Regions from separate parts of the Bariatricus sp. SGI.019 genome, predicted to be linked through region 1. Evidence: riboswitches for the same ligand, from Rfam matches in the RefSeq annotation. Region 1 holds a riboswitch; each other region holds the start of a gene.
What was found. A riboswitch is a leader RNA that binds a small molecule or an ion and turns the genes downstream of it on or off. The one in region 1 is predicted to bind cobalamin.

Region 1 (6,497 bases):
CCAGAGGATGCTCTAATTCATAGGTAATTCTCGTAAGAACATCCAGTCCAAAATGCTTCTGTGCATTAATCATAGATGCATTAGCCAGCTCTTTCCCTGTATGCATATCAATCAATGCACATACGACAGTTGTCGTTCCAATATCAATTGCTACACCATACAAGGAATCTGAAGTGTCACCTTCTTCAACCTGTATCACTTCACCATTATGCAGAACAACTGTAACCTGTCCCGGGGCGAATGTCGCAGACTGAAGAGCCGGAAAACTGATATTATCCATTCTAAGCTGCTCTTTTATCTGGTCTTCCCAAGGGGTCTGGTCGCTTAATGTGGGTTTATGAATCTCTATTACTCGTTTTTCAATATCACAGTCAAATGTAAAATCCGGGATATAGCCCGTAGTCAGAACCTCATGTTTCCGTTCTTTTCCAAGAAGTTCAATCTCCAGATCATCTTCCGGTCTGACCAGACAGGACAGACGGATTCCTGCTTCCAGTTCTTCAGATTTCAAAAGCTTTCTCTCCGTCTCACAGGCCTCTGGGATATTTCCGCCAAGAATCTTCACACGGCATTTCCCACATACTCCTTTCCCATTACAGGGATTGTCCACAAATATCTTCTCAGCAAGAAGAATCTCCAACAATGTTTTTCCTACTGTATACTCATAACTCTTTCCTGCCGGCTGTACTGTTATCTTAGGCATCAGCTAGTACCTCTTCTTTTAATGTTTTTAAAATTGTCTGTATATTCGCAAGCGGTGACTTTGTTCCCAGACCACACGCCGGTGAAATGATATCCGAGCCGCCGGCAACACAGCTGCGAGTCAGCTTCGCCACACGCTCCGGATCTCCAAACTCCAATGCATAGGTACTGACATTTCCCATCAGAACACGATCTTCCAGATGCTTTCTTGCCTCAGACATTGGCACGACAGAGTCGAAACTTAATGCATCACTGTGTACCATATCAATCTGTTTATATACACTTTTCATCTGTCCACAGATATGCACGATAGTTCCCATCTTCTCATCCTGAAGTCCATCCAGAACCATATTCAGATATTTTACTGCATATTCTTCAAAATATTTTGGCCCCAGAATCTCTCCTGTACCACTCGGATCTGAGATTGCAATAACATCTGCTCCAGCCTCGATCTGTGCTCTGGCAAAATCAATAATCTGCTCCGTCACAAACGTCATATATTCATGGGCCTCTTTCTTGTGTTTTCTGAGATCCTTATAAAAATTCACAGGTTCCATTACAGAACTTGCTGTACTGATTGGTCCGGTAATATTTCCAACGATTGGTACATCCAGATTCTTAGCTTTTAAAATACGGATAGCATCTAAAACTACCTTTGCACGGCCCTCTTCATGATTTACCGGCTTTAGTTGCTTCCAATCCAGTACAGAATCGATGGCATACCCCGTCACATGAGGCTCGAATATCTTCGTTCCCATGGTCACTTCTGCCCCCATGGCCTCTGCCTCTACAGTCATACAGAACGGTACTCCCACATTTTCAAAGCATCCATTCTCATAATTCGCCAACGCAAGCTTTGCCATCATCTCAGCATCCGTATGTGCCTCCGGCCATGTCACCCCACAAGTATCCATCAACTCTGACGTAATCATATTCATCATTCCACCCGGGCAAATGCACGGAGGGCGATCTACCTCTTCATGATGGAACACTTTTTCCAAACGTTCTTTCTCTGTCAACATGTATTGCCTCCTTATTACGCAATTCCCATCAAACGCTTAGCAAGCTTCACCGCTTCTACTGCATTTACAGAATATCCATCTGCTCCGATCTCATCTGCATATTTCTGAGAAATCGGACTTCCACCAACCATAATCTTGAACTGATCACGGATCCCACGCTCTTTTAACTTATCTATAACGGTCTTCATACCAATCATGGTAGTTGTCATCAGTGTTGACATACAGATAATAGAAGCACCTACTTCCACTGCCTTATCTACAAAATTATCTAACGGGACATCTCTTCCTAAATCATACATTTCAAACCCTGCTGTGTCCAGCATAATCTTTACAAGATTCTTACCGATATCATGGGTATCTCCTTCTACTACACCGATAACAACTTTTGGTTTTTCTACACCGGTATCATCCGCAGGAAGATGCGGACGAAGCACGTCTAATCCTGCATACATTGCATCAGAACAGAGCAATACATCCGTAACGAAATATTCTTCTGCATCGTACAAATCACTCGCCTTATTCATTCCATCTACAAGTCCATCCATAATACCATCAAACGCTGGGTATCCTGCTTCCAGATATTCATTCGCAACATCTACGACCTCTTCGTCCTCCATTTCAACTACACATTCAGATAACGCTTCCAGTAATTCCTCTTTTGATCTTGCCATGATCATTTCCTCCTAAAACTTATTAATCAAGATTAACATCTATTGATTCTATAAACTACCTCTTAATCTTCTTGCAATCCTTTCGGCAGACATCCTATTTTCGCACCACGCCCATATTTTCTTGCTGCATAGATAAGAGCTTCCATATTCTCTTTAGATGTACCAAACGGCGTCTGACATCCGACGTTAAGCTGGAATCCTTTTGGACTGTCTCCTGCCTTTTCAATACATTCTTTACAGGACGCAATCACCTCATCAATCGTACCATTTAACATAACATCTACTGGCGGTACATTTCCCATTAACATCACTTTATCTCCAATCGCTTCTTTTGCCTCAGCAAGATCTTCGCAATTATCTATACTAAATGCACATACTCCACTATTTGCAATGTCGTTCCAGATTGGTTTCGTTTTTCCACAAATATGGATCATAGGCGGCTGTCCTGTTATTTCATAAAGTCCATCAATCATCTCTTTCAAATATGGATAAGAAAACTCATCGAACTGCTTTTTACTCAAAATATCCGAGCAGGTTACCGGATCAGATATAAATACAGAACATGGCCCAAATTCTTTGCAAAATGCTTCTACCCATTTTAATGAACATTCATTGGAAAGTTTCAAAAGCTTTTTCAGCATTTCCGGATTTTTTCTGGTATCTCTTAACATTAAATCCACCGGCCTGATCGCAGCTGCACATGACACTGGCCCTGTCACACCTGTGCTGATTGGATATTCGGGTAATCGTTTTTTTAATTCTTTTGCCATATCAAGCATTGGGGTAAGAACGGGATTGTCATATGGGTCCACTACTTTTAATTTATCAAAATCTGCATAATCCATAAGGACATGTTCTTCGATTCGAGGCACTCCGTATTCTGGTGTGAAAAGTTTCGATCCAAGTGCTACTCCAATGGTTCTTAAATCCGGCCCAACTCCAAATCCAAAATTGTTATATGTCACATCCTTCTCCCTGATGACCTTTGTCATAACTTCCGGATCTTCGCTCATTTGTTTCGTTGAATATCCCATCAGATCGGCAATCGCCATCTCTGGGGCAAGAATTCCATATGGAATGCAGTCCACTTCCTCCCCTTTCATGTATGCTGCCATACGTTCAGAAGGTGTCATCTCTTCTTTCTGTTCATTCATCAACTTTTTCAGCTCTTGATAATCCATTTTTTACCTCCTAAAATAAAATACGGTACGAAAAAACAGCGTAAACACTGCCTTTCCCCACCGAAATCTCCTGAAAATATATAGCAGGTCTCCTGACTCGACTTCATCCTCTGGATTTCCTTCCCCAAAAGTAAAACATCTTGAGTGGTCAATAAAACCATCGTCCGTCACACAGTAGAGCGGGCTGCTCCGGACTCTCACCGAATTCCCTTTTCAACAATTCTCATTGTCACTATATACGTTTACATTTCAAGTTTATCATGTGAATTAACATTTTCCAAATCGGTTATTTCTATAATAAAAGTCTTATATAGATAGTTTCTATTCTACGGGTTTTTCATCTCTAAATGATTCATTCACTTTATGTATTCGTTCTGACAAACTATAATACAGATAAATATATTACAGGAAACGCTGCTTGAAAAAGAATAACATCAGAGAGGAGCTTCGCACACCAACAGATCTGGTCGGATGCGAGGCTCCCCTTTTATGTATATTTTTATCCTAATTTTGTCAATTGTTCTAATATCTCTAATGACTTAAATCTTTTTCCTACGTAAGTTTCCAGATATCTTCCGGTCACTTTTCCCAGTTCCCAAAGCACTTCATCAGATACGGTAAAGGTATATAGTTTTTCCACCGGCGTTCCCACAATATATTGAAGCGTATAGATTGTAGAGGGATTCAGCACCATTCCATCCGAAACATCTCTTCTGCATCTGTCACAGAGCAGACCTCCACGTCTAACACTGAACACCATTGGTCTTTCTCTGTCCCCGCATCCTACACACTGGAATACCTGTGGTCCTTCTCCATTGATACTGACCGTTTTCAGCTCATAGATATACCGAATCAGCCGGTTTGGTATATGGGGATTTACAAGCGCCCGAAGAGTCTGATACAAAAGCTTTAATAGCTGAGTCTCATCGTTAGCTTCTCTTGCATAATAATTGGCCAGCTCCATAAAATAGAATCCGTAATATGCCCCTTCAACATCCATACGCAGCTCCTGAAAGTAATTGGAAATAGAGGCCGACACCAATGTATATGATGTCCGCCCCTCATAAACTGTAAATTCTCCGAAGGAAAATGGACTCGTTACTCCCATCAGTGCACTGTTAGGCCTTCTTGCGCCGCGGGCAAATGCTGCAATCTTCCCTCGTTCTTTTGTCAGAATTACCACTCGTCTGTCATATTCGCCGACAGGAGCTGCCTGCAGGACCAGGCCTGTCACTGTAATCTGATTCACCGTTTATTCCACCTTCATGGTCTTTTATTATCTGTTTACAAATCTGCATTCCCTTATAGCAAAGATAATCTGTCACTTTTCCCGTCTCCAGAAAACGCTCCCAGTACTCTTCTTCCATGAAATCACCTCATCCTCTGTTGATAGGATTAGGTTCTCCCAGAAAAGGCTGATTTTATTCTTCATCCCGATATCCAAAATTTTTCATTAGATATTCGCTGTCTCGCCAGTCCTTCTTTACCTTAACCCAGAGTTTCAGATTCACTTGACAATCCAGCATTTTCTCAATCTCATAGCGGGCTGTGCTGCCAATCTTTTTCAACATATTTCCTTGTTTTCCAATAATTATCCCCTTGTGGGAGTCTCTCTCACAGATGATGGTCGCATTAATATGCATTACCTTCTTCTGCATCTTCATCTGGTCAATTGCCACCGCAATTCCATGTGGAATCTCATCCTGCAGACAATGAAGTGCTTTTTCGCGAATCAGCTCTGCTACGATCTGACGCTCCGGCTGATCAGTAATGGTATCCTCATCATAAAACTGTGGTCCATAAGGAAGATACTTCATGATCACTCGTATCAACTCATCCGTATTATCCCCGTTTCTTGCAGACACCGGAACAATTTCCGCAAAATCGCAGACATCCTTATACGCTGCAATTGCCGGCAATACCTCTTCCTTCTTCACACTGTCAATCTTATTAATAACCAGAATAATTGGGGTATGAACTCTCTGAAGCTGCTTGGCAATGTGCTGCTCACCTGCACCGATGAACGTCGTTGGCTCCACAAGCCACAACACCACATCCACCTCATTCAACGTCCGCTCTGCCACATTCACCATATATTCTCCAAGTTTATTCTTCGCCTTGTGGATACCCGGCGTATCCACAAACACGATCTGCCCCTCCTCCGTTGTCAGCACCGTCTGGATACGATTTCTCGTCGTCTGCGGCTTATTAGAAGTAATGGCAATTTTTTGTCCTATCAGACAATTCATCAACGTAGATTTCCCCACATTTGGGCGTCCGATCAAAGTAACAAATCCCGATTTATAATCTTTTCTCATAAAAACTCCTTAAATGGGGACGTAGTATTCTTTCAATTTACTACGTCCCCTGTTAAAAACTTGTCACAGTTTTAAACAGTTCTTTATTTTCTTCTATTTTGTCTTCGCTTCCAACTACGCACAGTTGATCTGCCTTCAATACGGCCTCTACAACTCGGTAAAGGGCGCGGATATCATCTTGTGTTGCATCTAGAATCTGACTGCGTTCTTCGCGGATCATGTCTGCGCTTACTTTATTCATGTAGAGGTTCATGGATCGTTCGCCTTTGGTTGCGGGTGTCATAGGCTGATCAATATTGCTGATGGTTCCGATGATGTATTTGGTCATGTCTCTGTCGCTTACGGTGAAGTTCTTCAGGTAATCTACAATTCCTTCGTATACTTCTATGGTGCGCTTCAGATTTGGATCACGGTAGGAAACGAAATAACCTTCTCCTATGCGGTTGAAATTGCTCATGCATCCATATGCTCCGCCTTTTACACGGATATTCTGCCAGAGATAATCGTAGCTTAGGATTACCTTCAGAATCTGAAGTGCTCCGGTATATGCAGCTCCATTATCGATGAAGTTACCGGTTCGTGCCACATACTGTACTTTTGATG
Region 2 (6,497 bases), on a different contig from region 1:
ATCCTTCTTTCGCATATTTTAAAAGTCCCGGATTCACTAAGGACCCTGCATAGATAATTACGTCAGCATCTTCAATCATCTTCTGCCCCCTGACTGTAATCAGATCTTCTGCCCCAGGTCCAGCTCCAACAAAATGTATCATAACGCCTCTCCTTCTTTCACAAATAACAATGTATAATACCCTGCATCTTCAGGAATCTGTTCTGTTCCATAATAGATATGCTCCGTCTTCATTCCACAGTTTTCTACCATGACAACAGATGCATCCATATCTTTTAGCTGTTCTTTTACATGCGGAAGTTTCTTTCCTGCCTTCATAAGAATCTTTGTTCCTTCTAACTGCAGAGCCTCTTCAATCTGATATGAAGCCGGAATAATGTGAATCTGTTCCGCTTTCTCAGCAATTCCTATATTCAGTCTCGCCGCTGCTGCACAGAATGATGGAACTCCGCTGACCATCTCTACCTCATATCCCTTTTTTTGAATCTCTTTATGCAGATAAATATAAGTAGAATACACTGCAGGATCTCCTAATGTTAAAAATGCCACTTTCTTTCCTTTATCCAGGCAACGACTCAAAACTTTCGCACCTTCCTCATGATTCTTTTGTAAAGTCTGCTCATCTTTTGTCATAGGCATATAAATCCCCAACAGCTCTTTTTGTTCAATCTCTGGATACGCTTCCCTGACAATCTGATAAGCAACCGTTTCCATCGGATTCCTGCCCGGAACCGCAATCACATCACATTCTCGAATAACTCGCAATGCTTTTACTGTTAAAAGCTCCGGATCTCCGGGGCCTACGCCAACTCCATATAAGATTCCTGCCATCTTCATTCTCCTTGTGTCTTTATTACTATATGATGCTAGGTCATACGCTTTTGACCCTAACTTTATATTTTTCTATCAGATGTTCTGCCTGGCTGGTCTTTCCAAGAATACCATATATATTGGAAAATGTGATCGCACCAATCTGAAGCTCACCTGCTGCCCGGTAATTCAAATACTGCTCCATTCGCTCCATTATCTGCCCCATAATCCTTTCTCGCTCAGAAACTGTGCATCTGTCCAATGCATCATCTGTTGTCATACAATCCAGGAATTCACAGGTCTTTTCCCTCGAAACTCCTGCTTTTAACGCTGCCGCTGCAAGAATCTCCATCCGACAGTCCGCCCATCTTGAATGGGTATTCATAATCCCTCCGGCAACTTTAATGAGTTTTCCGATATGCCCTACCAGCAGAATACCTTTACTTCCCTGATCAATTGCCATATCTATAGTCTGTCCAATATAATTACTGCATTTAACCACTTCCTGCTCTTCAATCCCATAGGCTTGTCTCAGAAAATCCAGGCCATAATTCCCCGGTGCCGCAATCAGATATTCTTTTCCTGCCGCTATTTTCACTCTTATATCCAGGCAAATAGTATCCAACAATGCCTGCTCACTCATCGGTTCTACCAATCCGCTGGTTCCCAGAATCGACAGACCACCCTCAATTCCCAGTCTCGGATTAAAAGTCTTTGCTGCAAGACGTTTTCCTTCCGGTATGGATATCTCAACATATATGCCCCCAAGATAACCAACCTCCTCACAGGCATCCTCCACTTCTTGCAAGATCATCTTACGCGGAACGCGATTGATCGCCGCATTCCCAACTGGTTGATCCAGACCTGGTTTCGTAACTCTCCCGATTCCCTGACCTCCATCAAGAATGTACTGTCCTGTATTTGTTTTTTCCACTTTACTGTACACCATGATTCCGTTCGTGATATCAGGATCATCTCCACTATCTTTTTGGACTGCACAAGATATGCTCTGTATCTCCTTTTGATTCTCATCCCGGTATTCTATCCTGATATCATGAATCTTCAACTGAAGTTTCTTTCCCTTGGGAAGTTCCACTTCTACCTGATCTATCTGCTCTTTTGCAAATAGCATCTTCAGCGCGGCTTTCGTCGCCGCCTGTGCGCACGTTCCCGTAGTATAACCCCAGGCAAGTTTTTTCTGTGCCATTCTTTCTCTCCTGTCACATCTTTTTCTACATTCATGAATATATCTTTTTCATATGAAAGAAAAAGGAGGTGACGCCTTGCGACAATCCCTCCATACAATCAGAACTTTTCCATTCTTATGTATCATCCTGCCCTCACCGTAAGACTTTACTCTGATTACTGGCAGGTATCCTGACTTAAAACTAAAACCTAATCCCCGCCCTTCCCGTTGTCATTCTCACAACAGTGGTCCGCAGGTTTCGTCATTTCTTACAGTAGAGTGAGCTGCTGCGGATTCGCACCGCATTCCCTTTTCATCCACAAAGTGAAACCAGTCTCAATATCTATATTCTATCGGTTTATGTCAGGCATGTCAAATTCTTTTCTGCTTCCTGTTTCTATTCCCTTTTTATTCATATAAAAAACTTATATATTCATAGATTTCAGCAAAATTTATGATACATTTCCCTTCAAAAATCCTCACTGGAACTTTGTCATCAAATCCATAGATTACTGGAAATTCATCATGTTCAAAGTCATATACTAATACTTTTTTCTGTACCGGATCTACAATCCAGTATTCTCTGACTCCTGCACTGGCATATTTTTCACACTTTATAATCATATCTTTCTTTCTTCCTGATTCAGAGAGAATTTCCACAATGAAATCCGGTGCCCCATAAGTACAATGCTTAATTAATTTCCTCCGATCACACACTACAAACACGTCTGGCTGAACCATCGTCTTATCATCACAGTCGAGCTGAACATCTGCCGGCGCAACAAACGGAATACACTGCCCACCTTCTTTTTTTATATAATCTTTGATTGGCTGCCATATCTCTGTACATAATAATTGATGCAAATTCGACGGTGCCGCCATATCATAGATGACTCCATTCATTAACTCCACACGTCTTTCTTTCGGCAATGCATAATAATCTTGCACAGTATATTCCCCCGGTCTTTTCACCGAATAATCCCTTACAGATTCAGCCATCTTGTTATCTTCTTTTTTCAGCACTTTCTCTAAAGCCAACAATGTATCATATCGTGGTGAGGCAGTTACACCCGCAAAAATTTTCTGCACTGTGCCAAGAGGAACACCCGATAGTTCTGAAATCATTTCGTTCGTATAACCTAAGAGTTTCTTTCTCTCTTTCATTTCCTGTACTGTCATTTTGGTTCCTCTCTTTCATTTGTTTTCATAATTATATCTTTTATCACTCCATATGTCAATCATATTATTTCCATTTAATTTCCATATTTTTACCGTATCTCGCTCTCTCGTGCCTGAATCTCGCCACAGGCAATCATTTCTCCAGAAGCACCAGATGGCTGTGTATGAAAATCATCCGGCAACGCATGGATAATTACCGTTTTTCCAATGACATCCTCAGGATAAAACCGATCTGTATATACACACATCCACGCAATCCCATTATTACTTAGCAGAGGCGGCAAATCCCCTGCATGCTCAGGATGCTGTGATTTTACTGACTGGTAATGCCCATCAACATTTGCAAAGGGCTCCTGATCTGCTCCAGAACAGCTGCCACCTTCATGAATATGAAATCCATGAAACTGTTGACTGCTTTTTCCATTGATATCTGTAATCCCATAAATAGATGCAACCAGCACCGTTCCTCCAAACGTATCATAAAAATCCACTCTACCTCTGAGATGTGGATACTTTGCACTTCCTGCTATCTTCGCAGAAGCAGTTGGATGATTCTCCATAATCTTCATCTTACCATCACACTCCTTGTGGCATTCTATGCAAATACCTTCAGGAATATGTAAAAAGGATGGGGCGGGGGAAAAAATTCATTTTCCTCGCCCCATCCTTTCATGCGTTAACAGATCAACATAGCATCTCCAAACGAAAAAAAGCGATATTTTTCTCTGACAGCCTCTTCATATGCCGACAGCACATGTTCTCTTCCAGCCAAAGCCGACACCAGCATGATGAGTGTAGACTCTGGAAGATGAAAATTCGTAATCAGACAATCCAAAACCTTAAATTTATATCCTGGATAAATGAAGATTTCTGTCCATCCACTGCATGCTTTCAAATGTCCCGTCTCATCTGCGGCAGACTCAATAGTCCTGCAGCTGGTTGTCCCTACACAGATAACTCTGTTTCCGGAATCCTTTGCCATATTAATCTTGGCCGCTGCATCTTCATCAATCTGAAAAAATTCGGAATGCATATGGTGTTCCGTAATCTCATCTACTTTAACCGGTCGAAATGTTCCAAGGCCTACGTGAAGTGTTACTCTGGCTATATCAATTCCCTTTTCTTCAATGGCTTTCAGAAGTTCCGGTGTGAAATGGAGTCCTGCCGTTGGTGCAGCCGCAGACCCTGTATGAGTAGCGTATACTGTCTGGTAACGGTTTTTATCCTCCAGTTGATGAGTAATGTACGGCGGAAGAGGCATCTGTCCCAACTGATCTAAGATTTCCTCAAAGATTCCATCATAGGTAAATTGTATCAAACGATTCCCTTCTTCTACCACATCAATGACTTCACCAATTAAAAGCCCCTCTCCAAAGCTGATCTTCGTTCCTATTTTTGCCTTTTTCCCCGGCTTTACCAGAGTCTCCCAGACATTATTTTCTTTTCTTTTTAATAATAATATTTCTATCTTGGCATCAGTTCCTACTTTTGAACCAATTAATCTAGCCGGAATTACTTTCGTATCATTAATAACCAGACAATCTCCCTCATGTAGATAATCAATAATTTCTTTAAATACATGGTGGGAAACAGCTCCAGACTCCTTGTCAAGTACAAGAAGTCTGGAGCTGGAACGATCCTCCAATGGATCCTGAGCAATTAATTCTTCCGGCAATTCATAATAAAAATCTTGACGTTTCATAATATGAATCCCTTCTTTATATATTATTGTGCATGTCCCTGATGAATCTGCTCATCCACGGACTTCTGAACCGATGGATCCTGAGGCGGCATTGCCCCTGGACCTTGCGGCGGCATCGGCGCCGGACCTTGTGGTGGCATTGGTGCCGGACCTTGCGGTGGCATTGGTGCCGGACCTTGTGGCGGCACTTGCCACCCCTGCGGGACTTGATATACTGGATATACTTTTACTTTCTTAGCATAGATAACTCTCGTGTCACAAAGCATATCATGCAATCCTCGTTTTTCACGGTCGACGCCTGCCATAATATATCCAATCCCGACAGACAAACCACACAGGAACCTCCCGACCGTCTCCCGGTAAATCACATCGATCAGATTCAGTTTCTGGCTCCCATCTTCGTTGACAACCCTCAGATTCATTGCTTTTTTTCCAAGAGTCGTCCCGGTATAATAGGTAAACAGAACGAAATACGTCACTTGAAGCACATAAAGAATAATATCTTTCCAAGTATAATGGAACAATATATTTCTTCCAGAAAGTGCACCGCCAGCTACTACCGATAATAGGATTCTCACGAGCAAAAGTCCCACAAACACTACCGAACGGTCAATACAATAAGCTGCTGCTCGTACCCAAAAACCGGCGAACTCCATTGAAGGTCTATTGTAATTGTTCTGCATAGTACATCGGCACCCCGCTTTCCATATCTGCTGCGGTCTCTGTCAATATCTGAGCTTCTGATTTTGGAACCAAGTCTTTGACTTCTGCCAACAGTGAAGACAGTGTATTTTTTGAGCTTTCCAATTCATAGAATTCATCAACATTTAATTCTTCACTCATTGCTTCCTTCATATCATCGTAAAGACTGATCTCATCAATCAACCCATTTTCCAGTGCTTGATTTGCCGTATAGGTACGTCCGTCTGCAAGCTGTTTCACTTCCTCCTCGGACATACCACGTCCATCTGCTACTATCCCAACAAATTTTGAATAATATTCATCCACTTGACTCTGATAAATTGCTATCTGCTCATCAGTCATCTTGGAACTATCCTTATTGGCACCGCTGGTAATACTTACATAGCGAATTCCTAATTTTTCATATAACCCACTCATATCATACCCTGCCATGATCACGCCAATAGAGCCTGTTGTTGTATTTGGATTTGCATATATCTTATCTGCTGACATAGACACCATATATCCGCCAGAAGCTGCATAATGTGCCATATAATCCCAGACAGGACATCCGGTGGTCTCCTTGTATTCTTTTAACTTCAGATAGAGCTCTTCTGATTCATATACGGTACCACCAGGTGAATCCACATACAGCAAGATGCCCTGATTATTCGAATCATCCATCAAATTATCAATATACTCCAACGTTGTTGTGTGTTGATAACCTGAAGATGTCTCAAAATAATTGCTCTCTGTCTGTTCTTGAATCGTTCCTTCTACTCTGACGATTGCAATATAGTTTTTCCCAGGCGGTTGGAAATCGTAGCCTCCCGTCATAAGATGCTCAGCACTTTCTTCCAGCATTCTCTGTGAAAATGAATCTGTCAACGCATTTGTCAATACACTGGCCACTCCTATCGCAACAAACAGGATAGCTGC
Region 3 (6,497 bases), on a different contig from region 1:
CTTCCCATAAGGATAGCCGCAATGGTACTTTTTCCACAGCCAGAGGTTCCCACCAGAGAAGTGAAACTGCCGCCGCTCAATTCCACGGTCACACCTTCCAGAATATCCCTTTCTTCTTCATAGGCAAATCGCACATCCTCTAATTGGATAGTCGTCGTTTCTTTTCCAAGCTCAATCTCTTTCTCCTCCGGTTCCGGCAGATCCAATAGCGCAAAGATCTTGTCACTTGCCGCCATACCGTTCATAGCAATATGAAAAAAAGAACCCAGAAGCCGCAGCGGAATAAAGAATTCAGATGCCAGTAATATAATCATGAGTGCTCCACTGAAGCTTACATTCCCATTGATATATTCTGAAAGTGTCACGATCATACCGACTGCTGCGCCGCCATAGGCAATGATATCCATCACACTGGTAGAATTCAGCTGCATAGTCAACACTTTCATGGTAATCCGCCGAAATCTCTGAGATTCTTCATCCATCTCATCTGCTTTATCTGCATCAGCCTGATAGATCTTCAGAGTTGTCAATCCCTGCAGATTCTCCAGGAAAGAATCTCCCAGTTCTGTATAGATTCCCCAATATCTGTTTAATAATTTTTTTGCAAATTTCTGTACTGCCACGATAGAGATCGGGATTAGCGGAACACAGATCAAAAGTACCAGGCTTGCTTTCAGATTTACAAAAGCAAGGATAACAAAGAGCGTTATAGGAGCCAGCAGGCTATAGAATAACTGAGACAAATATTTTCCAAAATATGTTTCCAGCTGTTCCACACCTTCTGCTGCCATCTGTACCACTTCAGAAGTCGCAACACTTTCACGATAAGATGCTCCCAGTTTCAATAATTTCCCATAAATCTTCTCACGCAATATCCGTTTCACATCCACGCTCGCCTCATAAGAAGCATAGGATGCCTGTCTGTCACAGATCAGGCGCAATGAAATGGCAATAAGAATCACGATACCGTATAAAAGCAGCTGATTCTTTGTGATCGCATCAAACAATGCACTCTCCAAAAGCATGGAAGCAACATAGATCATCACTACCTGGCATAACAGGGATATCCACTTCCATACGACCTGAAACACAATATATTTTTTTGCATGAGATAACAGTTTGACCAGCCTTGTTTTTATCATGTTTTGTAGTTTCCTTTCTTTCACGATTCTGTTCTTCTGAATAATAATGGTTTTCACCGGCTATTTGAATTAGTGCTCACTAACCGTAATTCAAAAAAAGAAGCCTCAGTTTGAGGCAACTAACTTATATATATCATTTTATTACACAAACTGTCAATTACTTTTTTCAACAAACTGCTTCTGTTTTAAACTTCGCACAATAAAAAAGACTTGAGGCACATCAATCCCCAAGTCTCTTCTTCCTATTGTTTAGACAAAATTACGATGAAGCAGTTCGTGCTCTTTTCCTTTTAAAGAGTATGCTCTCCCTGTTCAAAAGACGGATAAGGATAAAGTTCCAGATCGTCCAATATTTAACTGCTTCAAAGTCATTTTTCGTTTTACTCACCTTCAACCGGTTCTGGATTGGAAACACTGACTTTGTGATCATACCAAGTTCCTTTTGTTCCTACTAACGCAAGATCAAATTCTTCATCCAATGCCGGGACTGGAATATCGAATCCATACACTTCTTCTGTCGTGCCATCACTATACGTCACAGTATCTTCCGTAGGCTCCAGAAGTTCTGCCCCATCTTTCTGAGCATCTTCAGCAAGCCCAGGATAGAGATTCAGTATATTCTTTGATACCAGAGAAACATGTATTGTCATTTTTCCATCTTTTACCGTCAAAGTACCTTTTCCTTCACAGGCTTCATTGGCATGAAACATTCCGCTGTCTGTATTAAAATCTGCGGAATAAGTACCATCCTCTATTCCAGCATCTGCTTCACTGCTGCTCTCTGTATCTACATCCTCTTTTTGGTCTGTTTCTTCTACCTGTTCTTTTGCATCCGTATCCTGAGTATCATTCTTTCCAGAACATCCAAATACAAGCGCAGATGAAAGCAAAAGTATTCCAAGAACTGCGATTACCCTTTTCTTCATTTTCATAACTCCTACTCGCCAATTACTGCTTTAGCATGTGCTACATAAAGATTCTGAATCGCTTCAATCTCTCCGAGACCTGCAATCTGTGTATCTACGCTGTCAAATTCTCCGGAAGCATTAAACATGCTCTTCCAGGAGTCATCATCGTCTCCTGCCATATCATTATTAGCGTGGTCTCCTGCAACAACCATCAAAGGACGAAGGATTACTTTCTTATATCCTGCCTGGGCAACTGCATCTATAACAGCTTCACATGCCGTTTCTTCCGGTTCGCCTTCTACCGTTCCGATAAATACATTGTCATATCCGAGGTCATTCATCTGTGTCTGCATCTGGCTATAAGATACTTTTGCAGTATGAGAGGTACCGTGTCCCAAAAATACAAATGCAGCGCCATCTTCTTTTGCAGCATCCAGGCTGTCATATCCTGCTGTTTCCACTGCCTCAGAAGTAATCGCTTCAGCAACCGCTTCTTTATCAGCATTGATAACCGTTGCATCTTCTCCGACTTCTCCAAGCAAAGGCTCTGCAACTTTTACAGATTCAAACTGATCCTGGTAAGCTTCTACAGATTCCATCAGCTCATCGTATTCTGCGCCATGCATCAGATGCGTCGGCTGTACCACCAGATTTTTCACTCCATTAGAAACTGCACGTTCCAATGCCTGATCCATATTATCAATACATTCCTCATCTCTCGCCTGAATATGGTTAATAATGATCTGTGCCGTAAATGCTCTTCTTACCGACCAGTCAGGATATGCTTCCTGAAGTGCATCTTCGATTCCCTTAATATCAGCCACACGACTGTCATTAAAAGAGGTTCCAAAGCTGACTACGAGGATCTCATTTTCACCAATATCATCCTGATTACGAGGATCATCTTTGGATGCATCGCCTGTATCTCTTCCAAAGTAATCCGGATCTGCATTTTCCCCTTCTACCAATTCCTTCTGCTCATCTGTCAGTGCGTCCCATGCCTCTTTGGCTTCCTTGCACTGTTCATCCGTTTCATCTGTTCTCTCCTGCACATAGATGGCATCAATCAATGCAGCTACTTCATCTGCCGCTTCCTGATCAGCATCTGTCTCTACTTCTTCAGTTTCCTCCGCCGTTTCGGATGTCTCCTCACTGCTGCTAGAACATCCGGTCATTACCAGAGCACTTACCATGGAAACTGCCAGCAAGATTGCTACTACTCTTTTCTTCATCTTGTTCCTCCTTCTTATTTCTGGTCCATTTCCGACAAAAGGATATAACGGCAGTACTTATGAGGGTATAATGACTTAAAGCCAAAAAACGTCCTTTTTCCATAAAATGGTAAAAGGACGTAATACTGACATAATCAAACAACACTTCCGGCAGATACAGACACTGCCAGAAATGTAATATCTCCATTATAATCGGTTGCGACCAGTTACTCGTGATCTGTGGGCATATCCCACTCCGTTTTTCAATAGGCAGGTCTCCTGACTTACGGATCCACATCCAAGGCCGCCTTCCCAATTGCTCAGTGACTTATCTGGCCTTGCACTCCTCGCTTACAGTGACGAGTTCGTACAGGATTTGCACCTGTTTCCCTTTTCATCAGACAATCCATGATTGTCTGAACCTATCGAACATACCTTATCACACCCGAATAAAAATGTAAAGTCTCTGAAATTGTTTTTTAATATCTATGGTTATTGACTACTCCACATTTTTTAATGCCTCTTCCATCGGAATCTTTCGGATTCTTCTGAAATCCAGTATTATTACTATCAGGTATCCAAGAAGAACGAAGGAAAACATCTTCACATAGCCCATTGGCTCTATCGTAAAGGCAAACCATCCATTATATTTAAACATAATGATTTTCCATGCCTGTTTCATTACCGTAGAACCTAATATTACACTTATGGTATCCGCCACAACCACTACCATTGTTGTAGATAGCAAATATAGGCTTGCGATCTCACGGTTTTCATAACCAAGAATCTTCGCCATGGAGATTGCCGTTTCGTTCTTTTCGATAATAAGCTTTGTCAATAGATAAATCAGCACTGCAGATAACAGGATACACAGAATCTGAAAATACTGCATATAGGCTCCCATAGAATGATCTAACTGGTCGCACATTTTCGTAATATCCTCTTTCGTAATAACTGTCGCGATTTTATCTTCTTCGATATCGGTAATCTCTGTGTCTGAGATATATCCGGTGAACTCCTCCTTGCCCAGTTCAAATAAAGAACGATATTTTTCAATCGGAAGGAAAACTGCAATACTCTGACATTTTTCATAAATTCCTGATACTTTAAACTGATACTGCTTATGTTCATATTTTTCATCCAGCTTAATGATATCTCCCACCTTCAGGTTATACTTCTCACTGAATGGTCGTGAAAGGTACACTTCATTTTCTTCAAGTTCTGATAAGTTTTCAATCTGGATATATCTGCTGTTATCCCGAATGCCATAAATGGACACTTCTTCATCCAATTCATCCCCTGTCTTCTTTAATGCTTTCATACAGAATTCCTCTACGTCCTGATTATCTGTATGAATCATTTTCCCTTCCTCATCTTCACAGGATTTCAATACATATTGGTACTTTGCAAACATCATATCTTCTGCATTGTCCTGATAGTAATTCAAGGTAGACGGCATTCCGACTGCCATAGCCAGCATAACCATAATAAAGAAAATGCCCGCAAAAAGAACAGCATAATCAGGCATGTTCTGGAATATGATACGCAGACGGAATCTGCTAAAAAACTTCCACTTCGGGAGCCTTACAGTTTTCTTTCGTTTTGACTTTTTCAGATCACACCGTAAAAACTGAAGTGGTGTATGCTGCATCATGCGAATAATCACTAACAGATTTATCACAAACATCAGGAATACTGGTATTACAGTCGTCTTAACAAACGCATCCGGGTTCCATATTGTTTCATAGGTTGGAAGACTGTAACTGTTATAATACATAGATACCACAACATCCTTAAAGACTGTATACCCCATCAGATTGCCCACAATTGCTGCAATCATAGTTACAATCACAGGTATTGCCAGATAATGCCTCACAAGCTCACCCTTTGTATATCCGGATGCCCGGAGGGTACCGATTGTCTGTGATTCTTTCATAATAGTATTGCTGATAGTAACCGCAAAGATAAAAGCAATAATCACGATCAGGATATCCAGAAGCACTCCGCCCATCGCTTCATCTGACCCCATATCATCCGTCGCAAAATTGATTGCCGGGTTCGCATAACGGGGAACATAATCCTGAAGCTCATTCTCATGCACGACCGTCTGGGTAAGCAAAGCTTTCATGAAATCATCGGATTGCTTCTTTTCTTCTATCTCATCTGCGTATTTCTGTTCATATTTCCATGCATATGTATAGTGGATTGAACCAGAGAGACGTCCAAAGCCATCCTTCGTTACCATAGCCACATTAAACTTCAGTGCATCAAACATTAGATCCGTACTTTTCTCATGAAGCGTAGAGTAATTTACATAGGCAATCAGCCCTGTAACATAATAAGACTGCCCACTGACAGTAATCGTATCTCCTACCTGAATTCCTGCATTGTCCGCATGCATCCGATCAACAGCAATCTCATCTTCCGTCTCCGGGAAACTTCCTTCCATCAGGCAGGCCTGATTGATCTCTTCTGTTCTTTCATACACTCGGATGGTACCATCGGACTTTCCGTCATTATCATGATCTTCATCCTCATTCCGGTAGAAATTCTCATATACAGTTACAGGAACTGCTGAAAAATCTGAGTCATCCAGTTCCATTTTGGCTTGATCCGGATAAAACTGTTTCACATCAGCTTTTTCCCCGGCTTCAATCGCACGGATCAGCTCCTGATCTGCCTTCTGATCTAGTTCAAAATGTCCGTCCTCCAGATGATACTTCTCTTTCCCCTCCGCAGCAGCCTGCATCATACTTCCATTGGCAACATACATGCCTGATACAAACCCAATGGTAAGGATTAGGAACAATGCAACAACCAGATATTTTTTCCAGTCCCTTTTTAGCTCTCGAACAATTCTCTTGCAAAGCGGATTTCTCATCTTTCCGTCTTTCATCTCTGCCACGCTCCTTACCATTCAAGATCTACTGCTGAAATTTTGTTTGTATTTTTTTCATTATGACGCACTTTTCCATCCCTTAGTTTAATCACATGATCTGCCATGTTTTTAATAGCTTCATTATGCGTAACTATGATAATCGTATTTTTATATTTTTGATTAATATCCTCGATCAGCTTCAGGATTTCCTTGGAAGTACTATAGTCCAATGCTCCGGTGGGCTCATCACAAAGCAGGATGTCCGGATTTTTCACAATGGCCCGTCCAATCGAAACCCTCTGCTGCTGTCCGCCGGAAAGCTGGTTCGGGAGCTTATGACGGTGTTCATAAAGTCCCA

Region 2: another riboswitch for cobalamin. It lies ahead of cbiD (cobalt-precorrin-5B (C(1))-methyltransferase CbiD); the one in region 1 lies ahead of ACQRD1_RS06460 (uroporphyrinogen decarboxylase family protein).
Region 3: another riboswitch for cobalamin. It lies ahead of ACQRD1_RS13960 (sirohydrochlorin cobaltochelatase); the one in region 1 lies ahead of ACQRD1_RS06460 (uroporphyrinogen decarboxylase family protein).

What each region holds. Positions count from the first base shown of each region.
Region 1 is NZ_JBNPOQ010000008.1:5,025-11,521, forward strand. It holds gene ACQRD1_RS06445 (ASKHA domain-containing protein) at 1-703, opposite strand, end outside; gene ACQRD1_RS06450 (methylcobamide:CoM methyltransferase MtbA) at 696-1,724, opposite strand; gene ACQRD1_RS06455 (corrinoid protein) at 1,739-2,395, opposite strand; gene ACQRD1_RS06460 (uroporphyrinogen decarboxylase family protein) at 2,458-3,576, opposite strand; cobalamin riboswitch at 3,642-3,828, opposite strand; gene recO (DNA repair protein RecO) at 4,076-4,825, opposite strand; gene ACQRD1_RS06470 (hypothetical protein) at 4,767-4,943, opposite strand; gene era (GTPase Era) at 4,998-5,894, opposite strand; gene ACQRD1_RS06480 (insulinase family protein) at 5,947-6,497, opposite strand, start outside.
Region 2 is NZ_JBNPOQ010000002.1:152,476-158,972, forward strand. It holds gene cobM (precorrin-4 C(11)-methyltransferase) at 1-142, opposite strand, end outside; gene cobI (precorrin-2 C(20)-methyltransferase) at 139-831, opposite strand; gene cbiD (cobalt-precorrin-5B (C(1))-methyltransferase CbiD) at 872-2,017, opposite strand; cobalamin riboswitch at 2,161-2,346, opposite strand; gene ACQRD1_RS02065 (Uma2 family endonuclease) at 2,405-3,175, opposite strand; gene ACQRD1_RS02070 (superoxide dismutase family protein) at 3,265-3,744, opposite strand; gene queA (tRNA preQ1(34) S-adenosylmethionine ribosyltransferase-isomerase QueA) at 3,852-4,877, opposite strand; gene ACQRD1_RS02080 (RDD family protein) at 4,901-5,560, opposite strand; gene sppA (signal peptide peptidase SppA) at 5,541-6,497, opposite strand, start outside.
Region 3 is NZ_JBNPOQ010000032.1:5,691-12,187, reverse strand. It holds gene ACQRD1_RS13970 (ABC transporter ATP-binding protein/permease) at 1-1,142, opposite strand, end outside; gene ACQRD1_RS13965 (hypothetical protein) at 1,523-2,068, opposite strand; gene ACQRD1_RS13960 (sirohydrochlorin cobaltochelatase) at 2,080-3,282, opposite strand; cobalamin riboswitch at 3,514-3,702, opposite strand; gene ACQRD1_RS13955 (ABC transporter permease) at 3,761-6,157, opposite strand; gene ACQRD1_RS13950 (ABC transporter ATP-binding protein) at 6,172-6,497, opposite strand, start outside.